Methylibium petroleiphilum PM1: one gene and its partner. The protein of the gene in region 2 interacts with the protein of the main gene of each other region in a pairwise test. Links are inferred from orthologs where the notes say so. Each region holds a gene or a part of one and is shown on either strand. Other genes may lie near its edges.

Region 1 (6,436 bases), 420 kb from region 2 along the record:
TGACCGAGCACTGCTGCCAAGGTGGCGTGTGCGAGGCCAATGAATCCACCCGTGCCTGCGCCTCCTGCTGAAAGGAACCTCCATGAAACGCTTCCACGTCCACCTGCACGTCGATGACCTGAATCGCAGCATCGGCTTCTATTCCCAACTGTTCGCCGCGCAGCCGGCTCGCATCGAGGCCGACTACGCGAAGTGGATGCTCGAAGACCCGCCGGTCAACTTCGCCATCTCCACGCGCGGCAGCAAGCCGGGCATCGACCACCTGGGCATCCAGACCGATGACGCCGACGAACTCACCGCCTTGAAGGCCCGCGCGCAGGCTGCCGACATGGCGCTGCTCGACGAAGGCACCACGACCTGCTGCTATGCACGCAGTGAGAAGCACTGGGTCACCGACCCGCAGGGCGTGGCCTGGGAGCATTTCCACACGCTGGGCAACATCCCCGTGTTCAACGAAGCGCCGCAGCCCGCGCCGAGCACAGCTCCAGCTTGCTGCGCGCCGAGTGACAGTCGCGCCGCCGCGAAACGGGCTGCTTCTTGCTGCTGACGCGAGGCATCGATGACGACTGAAACCACCTACAACGCGCTGTTCATCTGCACGGGCAATTCGGCCCGGTCGATCCTCGCCGAGGGCATCCTGAATTCGCTGGGCCAAGGGCGCTTCCGCGCCTACTCCGCGGGCAGCCATCCCAAGGGCGAGGTGCATCCGCTGGCGCTCGCCACGCTGGAGCGCCTGCGCCTGCCAACGACCGGCTACCGCAGCAAGAGCTGGGACGAATTCGTGGCGCCCGGTGCGCCGGTGTTCGATTTCATCTTCACCGTCTGCGACAACGCCGCTGGCGAGGTGTGTCCCGTATGGCCGGGCAAGCCGGTGTCGGCCCATTGGGGCGTGCCCGATCCGGCCGCCGTCGAAGGCAGCGAGGAACAGCAGCGCAAGGCGTTCATGGACGCCGCGTTGACGCTCAAGCGTCGCATCGAGCTGTTCCTGTCGCTGCCGCTCCAACGGCTCGATGCCATGTCGCTGCAGCATGAGCTGCGCGTCATCGGCAAGCAGTGAGGTAGCACGATGACCGTACAGACAGAAGCCGTCGCCGCCACGCCATCGTTCTCGATGAGCATCTTCGAGCGCTACCTGACGGTGTGGGTGCTGCTGTGCATCGTCGCCGGCATCGCCCTGGGCCAGCTCGCGCCTGGCGCGTTCCAGGCCGTCGGCCGCATGGAAGTGGCCCAGGTCAACCTGCCGGTCGGCCTGCTCATATGGGTCATGGTGATCCCGATGCTGCTCAAGGTGGATTTCGGCGCGCTCGGCCAGGTTCGCCAGCACTGGCGTGGCATCGGCGTGACGCTGTTCGTCAACTGGGCGGTCAAGCCGTTCTCGATGGCACTGCTGGCCTGGCTGTTCATCCGCCACGTCTTCGCCGACTGGCTGCCGGCCGACCAGCTCGACAGCTACGTCGCCGGCCTGATCCTGCTGGCCGCCGCGCCGTGCACAGCGATGGTGTTCGTGTGGAGCCGACTGACCGGCGGCGACCCGGTATTCACTCTGTCGCAGGTGGCGCTGAACGACACCATCATGGTGTTCGCCTTCGCGCCCATCGTCGGGCTGCTGCTGGGCCTGTCGGCGATCACCGTGCCGTGGGACACGCTGCTGACCTCAGTGGTGCTCTACATCATCATCCCCGTCGTCCTCGCGCAGGTGTGGCGCCGCTCGCTGCTGCGTCGTGGACAGGCCGCGTTCGACCGCGCGCTGGAGCGCCTCGGCCCGCTCTCAATCGCAGCGCTGCTGCTGACGCTGGTGTTGCTATTCGCCTTCCAGGGCCAGGCCATCCTGCGACAGCCGCTGGTGATCGCCATGCTCGCCGTGCCCATTCTGATCCAGGTGTTCTTCAATTCCGGCCTCGCCTACTGGCTCAACCGCAGGGTCGGCGAGAAGCACAACATCGCGTGTCCCTCGGCGTTGATCGGTGCCAGCAACTTTTTCGAGCTGGCAGTGGCAGCGGCCATCAGCCTGTTCGGCTTCCATTCCGGCGCGGCCCTCGCCACCGTGGTCGGCGTGCTGATCGAAGTGCCGGTGATGCTGCTGGTGGTGCGCGTGGTCAACCGTTCCCGCGCCTGGTACGAACAGGCCCCGCGCAACGCAGCGAGGCATCCGGCATGAGTACCGTCACGATCTACCACAACCCGGACTGCGGCACGTCGCGCAACACGCTGGCGCTGATCCGCGCCAGCGGCATCGAGCCCACGGTCATCGAGTACCTGAAAACGCCGCCCGACCGCGAGACCTTGAAGGCGCTGATCGCGCGGATGGGCATGGGCGTGCGGGATGTGTTGCGCATCAAGGGCACGCCCTACAAGGAACTGGGCCTGGATGCCGCGCATTGGAGCGACGACCAGTTGATCGATCAGATGCTGGCGTACCCGATCCTCATCAATCGGCCCATCGTGGTGTCGCGCTCGGGCGTGCGCCTGTGCCGCCCCTCGGACACGGTGATCGACCTGCTGCCGCAACGACCGGCGGGCGAGAACCGCAAGGAGGATGGCACGCCGCTGCTGGTGGATACGCCGATCGCCGGCAGCGACCCGGACCTCGCCCTGGCTTTGCAAGAGGCCGTGCTTCCCACGGACGACCTGGCCGAACCAGGGCGCAGCTTCTTCGCCTATGCCACGGTGTCCGGCGAGCGCGTGGGCTACGGCGGCTTCGAGCGCCTGGGCCGAGACGTGCTCGTGCGCTCCCTGGTGGTGCTGCCACACGCACGCCATCGCGGCATCGGCGGCGGAATGTTCGCACTGCTGCTGCGCCGTGCCTTCGACGAGGGCGGGCGCGACGCCTGGCTACTGACCACGACGGCGGCGCCGTTCTTCGAGCGCGCGGGCTTCAAGCCAATCGAGCGCAGCGCCGCACCGGCGGCCATCCTTGCCACACGGCAGGCCGCAAGCCTTTGTCCTTCGAGCGCCGTGCTGCTTGGACGTCGAATGTCACTGTGATGTGCCCTCGCAAGGACATCCCGGGACACAGAGGTGCATCAGTGAAATGACTAATCGCCGAAGGCCACGCGGGCCTTCGGCTGGAGAGGAAGGAAAACCACCTGTGGGCTGCGTCAGCGCAGGCCGTCGTCAAAGCCGTTCGCTGCGTCAGCAATCGCACCCGGCCCGTTTCGTGGCTGGGGCCGGAAACCTCTGGCGTGCATCCACACACAAAGGGAGCCCGATGTTTCGCCGGCGGGCACCGGCACGGAATACCCTCGGCCCAAGGGGCCTCCTCACGGCTCGCGCGGCGGCAAGGCGTCAGGAAGCCCCTCGTGACCGAGGCAACGCACACCGATCAAGGGAATGGCGGCGGGAGCGATTCGTGGAGCAATGACCTTCTCGCCCCGTCGCCCGATGGCGGGCAGACGGGGCGCGCACACCGTTGCAGAAGGAGACGCGCGCTTTGGAGTCCCGCGCGGTGCGGGACGTTTGCCTCGCCGCCAGTGAAGTGGCCGGCGCGGCAGGGGGAAGCGAGGATCAGGACGCCTTGGAGGCAGCGCGCCGCTTGCGCGGTGCGCTGCGCCGGCCCGTCGGGGACTCGATCGGCAACGTGCCCTTGCAGTCCGGGTAGCGCGAGCAGGACCAGAACGCGCCGCTCTTGCCCGTGCGCTGCTGCATCGGTGCGGCGCACTGCGGGCAGGCCGGCGCCGGCGGCAGCTTGAGCGAGAGCGTTGCGCCGCGGTACTGCTGCACGAGCTGGCCGACCCACACGGACTGCTTCTCGATGAAGGTGTCCAGCGTCATCTGGCCGGCCTCGATCATGTCGAGCGCCTGCTCCCACACCGCCGTGGTGCCGGGGTCGGCGATGGCTGAGGGCACCGCGTCGATGAGCGTGAATGCCGCGTCGGAAGCGCGGACGGCGCGGCCTTTCTTGACCAGGTAGCCGCGACCGATCAGACCGTTGATGATGTTGGCGCGTGTCGCCTCGGTGCCGATGCCGGTGGTATCTCGCAGCTTCTGCTTCAGGCGCGGGTCGGTCACGAGCTTGGCGACGGTCTTCATGGCCTTGATCAGCTCGCCCTGCGTGTAGGGTTTGGGCGGCAGCGTCTTCAGCGCCTTGAGATCCACCTTTCCGACCGGGCAGGACAGGCCCGCATGCAGGGCGGGCAGCACCTGGCTGCGCTGCGCATCCTCGCCATCGGCATCGTCCGGCCCCGGCGTCGCCAGCACCTCACGCCAGCCGATGACGGCGATCTGCTTGCCCACGGCCGCCAGCGACTGACTGCCGCACGAGAACTGCGCCACCGTCCGGTCGAACTCATGGTGTGGGAGGAACTGCGCGAGGTAATGAGCGCGGATCAGCCGGTAGACGGCCAGTTCCTTCTCGTTCATGGCCGACAGGTTGGCGGGCTCCAGCGTCGGGATGATGCCGTGGTGAGCCGACACCTTGCCGTCGTTCCATGCACGCGAACGCTGTTGGCGATCCAGGCGCTCGATCAGCGGCCGCAAGCTGGGGTCGGTCTTGACCAGGCTGTTGAGTACCGTCGGCACCTCGGCCAGCATGCTCTCGGGCAGGTAGCCCGAATCCGAGCGCGGATACGTTGTCGCCTTGTGCGTCTCGTACAGCGCCTGGGCAATGTCCAGCGTCTCCTGCACGTCGAGGCCCAACTGCTTGGAGCACACCTCCTGCAGCGTGCCCAGGTCGAACGGCAGCGGCGGCCCTTCGCGCACGCGCTCGGTCTCCACCGACAGCACCTGGGCGGTGCCGGCCGCGCGCAGGAATTCCGCTGCCTGCTGCGCCACCGGCTGCTGCAAGCAGCGGTCGGCGTCGTCGGCGCTGCCTTGCGGCGGCGTCCAGCTTGCGACGAAGGACTGGCCTGCATGCGAAAGCGCAACCTCGATGGCCCAGAACGGTACGCAGACGAATCGCGCGATCTCGCGATCGCGGTCCACGACCAACTTCAGCGTCGGCGTCTGCACGCGCCCCACCGACAGCACGCCGGTATAGCCGGCCTGGCGCCCCAGCAGTGTGAACAAGCGGCTCAGGTTCATCCCAATCAGCCAGTCGGCGCGCGATCGGGCGAGTGCGGAGAAATACAGCGGCAGCGTCTCGTCGGACGGCTTGAGCGCACCCAGCGCTTTGCGGATCGACGCATCGTTGAGCGCCGACAGCCACAGGCGCTGAATCGGCCCGCGGTAGCCGCATAGGTCGATGATCTCGCGGGCGATCATCTCGCCCTCGCGGTCGGCGTCAGTCGCGATCACCAGCTCGCCCGCCTTGGCGACGAGCTGCTGCACGACCTTGAATTGCGCTGCGGTCGCCGCCTTGGGCTCGACACGCCAACGCTCAGGAAGAATAGGCAGTTGTTCGATGGCCCAGCGCTTGTATTGCTCGCCGTAGCCTTCGGGCGGAACCGCCTCCACCAAATGACCGATGCACCAGGTCACGACGACACCCGCGCCGCTGTAGCAGCCGTTGCCGCGTTGACCGGCACCCAGCACACGGGCGATGTCCTTGCCCTGGGACGGCTTCTCGCACAGGAACACGCGCATGAAGCCTCCTCGGAAATGTGCGGTTCATCGGATGGGCGTCAGCTTGGCGGGGCCAGGAGATGCCGGCAGCAAGGAAGCCGATTGATGCAGACACCGCTTTGTGATCGGCAGGCGGTCCGTTGCTGCAGCGGTGCGCATAGACCGCAGGAGCTGGCACAGCAAGAGCGTCGTTTCGGGAGGGCGGCTGGAACTCCGAGGACGACCTTGGAGCTATCCCCTGGGGATAGCTCGCTGGTGCATCGCGGGCGTATGACGGTTGCTACAGCCGCCCTCGGGGGAACGGCGATGGGCGAATTACTGCCCGCCGGCGGGCTTGGCGCTGAGCGCCACCGACTCGATGCGGTACGGCAGGATGCCCACGCGCCGGGCCTCGACCTTGAACGTGACGCGCTCGTTCTCGTCGGCGTCCTCCCATTCGTCGCGAACGGTGCGGCCCTCGACCAGCACCCGCATGCCTTTCTGGTACAGCGTCTTCCAGTGCTCGGCGTCGCGGTGCCACAGCTCCACGGGCGCCCAGAAGCCGCCGCGATCTTCGTACTCGCCGTCCTTCTTCGGGATCGGGTTGTCGAAGTAGACGTTCAGGCGAAGCAGCCGGCGTGGCTCGTCGTTGCCGTTCGGAAATTCGCGGTAGTCCGGCGCAGAACCGATGTTGCCCTCGCCGACGAAGTGCGTGCTCATGGTGACTCCTTGGTGGTGGGTGGAACGGACGCGGTATGCCCGTGGACGCGCCGCAGGTAAGCCGCTTCGGCCTGCGCGGCCTTGTTGGCGCATTCCAGGGCTTGGCGAGCGATGCTGTGGGTCAGGCTGATCTGCATGTTCAGCACGATGCGCTGCAGTTCGATCGCGTACAGCTCGTCGATCAGCGAGGCCGGCGTCGCGGGGTTGGCCAGCAGGGCCTCCCACAACGCCACGCCCA
Region 2 (5,828 bases):
TGCACGGCGTCGAACCAGTTGCGGTTGGTGCGGGTCCAGTCGCGCACGCTGACCGTGGGGCCGAGCTGCTCTGCCAGCTCGAAGCCGACGCGGCGCGCCTGCTGCTGGTCGCGCAGCCTGAGCTGCACGCCGGTGGGCCCGTCCACGCGGAACAGCCGCGCCGCATCGTCGATGTGCATCAGCGCCAGTCCGCTGTCGTACTCGTAGTGACCGGCATTGAAGGTGCCCACCACCGTCATCTGCTTGAGCCGCGGCACAACGCCGGCCGGCGTGACCTGGCCGTTGGGCGTGACCAGCGTCACCGGGTCGCCCACCTTCACGCCCAGCGTGCGCGCCAGCTCGCCGCCCAGCACGATGCCCCAGGCGCCCGGCTTCAGGCCCGCGAAGGCGCCGTCGCGGGATTGCGCCGCCAACGGCGTCACGTTCGCTTCTTCGGCCGGATCGATGCCGCGCACGACGGCGCCGCGCATGTCCTCGCCGCGCGCGATCAGCGCCTGGGTCGCGATGAAGGGCGCCGCACCCAGTACCTCGGGATTGCCGCGCGCCGCCGCGGCGGTAGCGCGCCAGTCGGGCAGCGCATTGCCGCCGGCTTCGAAGATCTCCACATGCGCGATGACGCTCAGCATGCGGTCGCGCACTTCCTTCTGGAAGCCGTTCATCACCGACAGCACGATGATCAACGCCGCCACCCCGAGCGCGATGCCGAGCATCGACACACCCGAGATGAAGGAGATGAAGCCGTTGCGCCGCCCGCTGCGGCCGGCGCGGGTGTAGCGCCAGCCGATGGTGAGTTCGTAGGGCCAGTGCATGAGCAGCAGGATGCTACCCGAGGCGATCCGGCCTCGCGGCGGTCGGGATCGTTGCGGCGCGTTAGGCTGGCCGCCCTCGCACCCGCAAAGACGAAGGAGTCTCGACATGCCGCTGCACCGTCTCGCCACTGCACTGGTGGCCCTGCTGGTGCTCACCGTCGGCGCCGCAGTCGCCGCGCCGTTCGACCGCGGCCTGCTGTGGCGCATCGAGCGCGACGGTCGGCCGGCGAGTCACGTCTACGGCACCATCCACCTCGACGACGCCCGCGCCAAGGCCTTCGGCCCGCAGGTCGACGAGGCCCTGGCCGCGTCGCGCGCCCTGGTGGTGGAGATGCTCGACGACGCCGACAGCCGCAGCGCGTTCGAGACGGCGGCCCGGTTGCCGCCGGGGCGCAGCCTGCGCACGCTCGCCGGGCCCGAGCGCTTCGAACGCGTGGCGTCGCGGCTCTCCGCACGCTATGGCCTGCCGGCCGCCGCCACCGAGCGTCTGACACCCTGGGCCGCCTACCTGACTCTGTCGCAGCCACCTCGGCCTCAGGGCGAGATCGTCGACGCCGCGCTGCAGCGCATCGCGCGCCAGCGCGGGCTGCCGGTCGTGCCGCTCGAGACAGCGCGGGAACAGATCGCCTCGATCGCGGCCGTGCAGACCGGGCACATGCTGGCGCTGCTGGAGGCGCAGGCACGGCGCCACGACGAAGCCATCGCCGCCATCGACACGCTGCTGGCGCGCTATCTCGAGGAAGACCTCGACGGCATGCTGCACAACGAGGAACTCGCCCTGCGCGACGAGCCGGCGCTGCGCCCCGCCTACGGCGACCTGTTCGAGCAGATCCTGGTGCGCCGCAGCGCCCGCATGGTCGAGCGCATGCGGCCCCGGCTGGAGCGCGGCGGCGCCTTCGTCGCGATCGGCGCCCTGCACCTGCACGGCGAGCAGGGCGTGCTGGCGCTGCTCGAGCGGGCTGGCTGGCAGGTGCGGCGCGTCGAGATGCAGCGCCGCTGAACCGTCCGGGGACCGGCCCGGATAATCCTGCCATGCACCTCGTGATCCCCTTCGCCGCCCCACTGTCCGAGGCCGGCCAGCACGCGTTGGGCGAACTCGCGTTGCCGTCGCTCGACGCGCTGCTGGGCCGGCTCACGGCCGACTCCCTGAACGAAGGCGACGAATACCAGCTCTCGCCGCCACACGAGCGGGTGCTCGCCCGCGCGCTCGGCTGGCGGGGGGCCGACGGCGCCCTGCCCTGGGCGGCCCGCGCCGCCGCCGACGACGGCCTGGACACCGGCGATCTGGCCTGGGGCCTGCTGAGCCCGGTGCACTGGCAGATCGGCCGCGAGCACCTGACGATGGACGACCCCGAGTCGCTGGCGCTCGACGCGGCCGAGTCGCGCGCCGCCTTCGACGCCGTGCGACCACTGTTCGAGAGCGAAGGCTGGCTGTGCGCCTGGGGCGCGCCGACACGCTGGTACGTCGCCCACGAGACCTTGGCCGACTTGCCGACCGCGTCGCTCGACCGCGTGATCGGCCGCAACCCCGATCTGTGGATGCCCGAGCACCCGGCCGCGCGTTTCGTGAAGCGTCTGCAGAACGAAGTGCAGATGCTGCTCTACACGCACGCGCTGAACGACGCCCGCGAAGCGACCGGCCGGGACGTGCTGAACAGCTTCTGGCTCAGCGGCTGCGGCACCCACCAGCCGGACCGCGGCGAGGCACCGCGGGTGCTGGACGCGCTGCGCGCGCCGGCGCTGCGCGAGGACTGGGCCGCCTGGTCCGAGGCCTGGCGCGCACTGGACGGCGGCCCGCTGCGCGAGGCGCTGGCGCACGCCCGCCGCGGCGAGGCCTTGCGGCTCAGCCTGTGCGGCGAACGGCATGCGCAGGACTTCGTGCTGCGGCCACGCGGCGTCCTGGCCGCGCTGCGCAGTCGCGTCCAAAGGCCCCAGGCGACCCGACTGATGGCTGCTCTCTGAACGGACCGCGACGCGCCCGCCCATGCAGATCGCCGTCCGCGACGTCCCGCCCCGCACTGCCTGGTCGCTTGAACAGGCCGGCGTGTCACCGCTGCTCGCTCGGCTGTTCGCAGCGCGCGGCATCACCGCGGCCGAGCAACTCGACGATTCGCTCGCCCTGCTGCTGCCGCCCACCGCGCTGCTGGGAGCGGCCGATGCGGCCCGCCTGCTGGCCGATGCGACGCAGCAGCGCCGGCGCATCGTCGTGGTGGCCGACTACGACTGCGACGGCGCGACCGCCTGTGCGGTGGCACTGCGCGGGCTGCGCCTGCTCGGCGCCACGCCGGAGACGCTGGGCTACGTGGTGCCCGACCGCCAGGTACATGGCTACGGGCTCACGCCGGCGATCGTCGACCTGGCCTTCGGCGTGTTCGGAGGCCAGGCGCCCGACGTGCTGGTGACGGTGGACAACGGCATCGCCAGCCTCGACGGCGTGGCGCACGCCAAGGCCCGCGGCCTGCAGGTGCTGGTGACCGACCACCACCTGCCGGCGCTCCAGGACGATCGCGTCGTGCTGCCGACGGCCGACGTGATCGTCAACCCCAACCAGCCCGGCTGCCCGTTCGAGAGCAAGGCGCTGGCCGGCGTCGGCGTGATGTTCTACGTGCTGCTGGCGCTGCGCAGCGAACTTCGCTCCCGCGGCGTGTTCGACGCCGCCGCGCAGCCCCGGCTCGACGCGCTGCTGGACCTGGTGGCGCTGGGCACCGTGGCCGACGTGGTGAAGCTCGATGAGAACAACCGCCGCCTGGTGGCGCAGGGGCTGCGGCGCATCCGCAGCGGGCGCATGCAGCCGGGCGTGCGCGCACTGTTCGACGCAGCGGCCCGCGACCCGGCGCGCGCCAGCGGCTTCGACTTCGGCTTCGCGCTCGGGCCGCGTCTCAACGCGGCCGGGCGCATGGAGAACATGACGCTGGGCATCGAATGCCTGCTGACCGACGACGCCGGCCGCGCGGCGGAACTTGCTCAGCAGCTCGACGCGATCAATCGCGAGCGCCGCGAGGTCGAGAGCGGCATGCGCGAGCAGGCCGAAGCGATGCTCGAAGCGCTGGTCGCACGCGACGACCACGGCGCCGGGGCCGGCGACCCACCGCCCGCGCTGGCGATCTACGACCCCGGCTTCCACGAGGGCGTGGTCGGCATCGTCGCCTCGCGTCTGAAAGACCGCAGCCATCGCCCGACTTTCGTGTTCGCGCGCGGCCAGGACGGGCTGCTGAAGGGCTCCGGCCGTTCGATCCCCGGCTTCCACCTGCGCGATGCGCTCGACCTCGTCAGCAAGCGCCACCCCGGACTGCTGCGCCGCTTCGGCGGCCATGCCATGGCGGCCGGCGCCACGCTGGCCGAGGCCGACTTCGCCCGCTTCGAGCGCGCCCTGGTCCAGGTGGCCGGCGAATGGCTGGACGCCGCGGCGCTGCAGCGCACGCTGCGCACCGATGGTCCGCTGGGCGCCGAGTACTTCAATGCCGACACCGTGCGGGCGCTCGAAGCCCAGGTGTGGGGCCAGGCCTTCGAGCCGCCGGTGTTCAGCGACCGCGTCGAGGTGGTTTCTCAAAGGCTGGTTGGCGAGAAACACCTGAAACTCGCCGTGCGCCACGGTGGCGCGCTGCGCGACGCCATCTGGTTCGGTCACAGCGAGCCGGTGGCCGCGCAGGTGACGCTGGCTTACCAGTTGCGGGTCGATGAGTACAACGGGCGGCAGCGCGTGCAGATGATCGTCGAGGCCGCGGCATGACCGGATCCCGATCAAACGCCGGGGTGTAGGCGTTTTCCGACGTCGAGACGGGTTATCGTCGCTCGCTCACGGCGCGGATCCCCACGAAAGTGAGGGGCCTCTGCGCTGACGAATGAAATGAGCGCTTCGGGCCCGCACCGCGCGTCCCGTCGCAGCCTCGGGCCGCAGGCCGAAGACATCCAGGAGACCCAGCGCATGAGCATCCCCACCCCGATACCGACCGAAATGCCGAGGCGCTCCCGTACTGCATTGCGCCTGCTGGGTCTGGCTACGTTGGGCTTGGCCATCGCATCCTGCGGAGGTGGGGGAGGCGACAGCGCCCCACCGCCATCCGGTTCTCCTCCCGCCCCGGCGCCGCCGCCAGTGGACGTCACCGCTCCGCCCCGTGCGACCGTCCTCAACAGCACGCTGAACATGCCATGGGGATTGGCCTTCCTGCCGGATCGCCGCATGTTGATCACGCAAAAGAGTGGTGCGCTGCTGATCGTCAGCGCCGACGGCAGCACCAAGACCAACGTGACGGGCGTCCCGGCAGTAACCAGTGGAGGCGGCGGCAATGCGATCGCCTTCCAGAACAACCAGGGCGGTTTGCTCGACGTCGCGATCGACCCCGACTTCGACCTATCCACCAATCCCTGGATTTACTTGACGTATGTCGAAGCCGGCAGTGGGTCAACCGCCGGCGTCGCGGTCGGCCGTGGCCGACTCGTCGGCAACGCCTTGCAGAACTTCACGCGCCTTTACCAGCAACTGCCGAAGGTCAGCGGTCCGGCGCATTTCGGCTCCCGGATGGTCTTCCGCAGCGACAAGACCTTGTTCGTCACTCTGGGCGAGCGGATGCAGTACGACTCCACGTCTGAGTCCGCCACGATGCAGGCGCTGGAGCCGCAGGAGCCTTCCAGCTTGCTGGGCAAGGTCATCCGCATCAATCGCAACGATGGCTCGGCCGCCACGGGAAACCCCAACCTGGGCGTCGGCGCAGCGCCCGGTGTCTGGAGTCTCGGCCACCGCAACCCGCAAGGCGCGGCCATCCACCCGACCACCGGCGAACTCTGGGTGACCGAGCATGGCCCCCTCGGCGGCGACGAACTGAACCGTGTCGTGGCAGGCGGCAACTACGGCTGGCCGCTAGTGAGCTATGGGTGCCCGTACGACAGCCCCACGGTCAATGTCAGCTGCCGCATCGGGGGGACCAACGGCAGCCACGGCTCCTCGTACAGGGAACCGGTCAGCTTTTTCGGGCCCACCTCCATCGGCCCGTCCAGTTTGATCTTCTATACCGGCGACAA

Evidence for each region. Proteins that work in one complex are often made in the same cells at the same time.
Region 1: the proteins of recJ (region 2) and MPE_RS11820 interact in binary tests that used the Escherichia coli proteins (3 or more experiments, as listed by UniProt). The link is inferred for Methylibium petroleiphilum PM1 from one-to-one orthologs.

What each region holds. Positions count from the first base shown.
Region 1 is NC_008825.1:2,509,621-2,516,056, reverse strand. What follows is about bases 3,013-5,945. They hold MPE_RS11820 (DNA topoisomerase III), read right to left. Parts: upstream 5,521-5,945; coding sequence 3,505-5,520; downstream 3,013-3,504. Other genes in these bases: MPE_RS11815 (single-stranded DNA-binding protein), read right to left, coding at 5,815-5,945. In the rest of the region: MPE_RS11845 (ArsR/SmtB family transcription factor), read left to right, coding at 1-71; MPE_RS11840 (ArsI/CadI family heavy metal resistance metalloenzyme), read left to right, coding at 83-547; MPE_RS11835 (arsenate reductase ArsC), read left to right, coding at 560-1,057; arsB (ACR3 family arsenite efflux transporter), read left to right, coding at 1,067-2,158; arsenic resistance N-acetyltransferase ArsN2, read left to right, coding at 2,155-2,985; more of MPE_RS11815, read right to left, coding at 5,946-6,198; MPE_RS11810 (DUF3158 family protein), read right to left, coding at 6,195-6,436.
Region 2 is NC_008825.1:2,925,943-2,931,770, forward strand. The notes cover bases 2,241-5,166. They hold recJ (single-stranded-DNA-specific exonuclease RecJ), read left to right. Parts: upstream 2,241-2,793; coding sequence 2,794-4,539; downstream 4,540-5,166. Other genes in these bases: MPE_RS13870 (hypothetical protein), read left to right, coding at 2,241-2,771; MPE_RS13880 (PQQ-dependent sugar dehydrogenase), read left to right, coding at 4,735-5,166. In the rest of the region: MPE_RS13860 (lipoprotein-releasing ABC transporter permease subunit), read right to left, coding at 1-809; MPE_RS13865 (TraB/GumN family protein), read left to right, coding at 916-1,809; more of MPE_RS13870, read left to right, coding at 1,842-2,240; more of MPE_RS13880, read left to right, coding at 5,167-5,828. UniProt on the Escherichia coli protein: Single-stranded-DNA-specific exonuclease.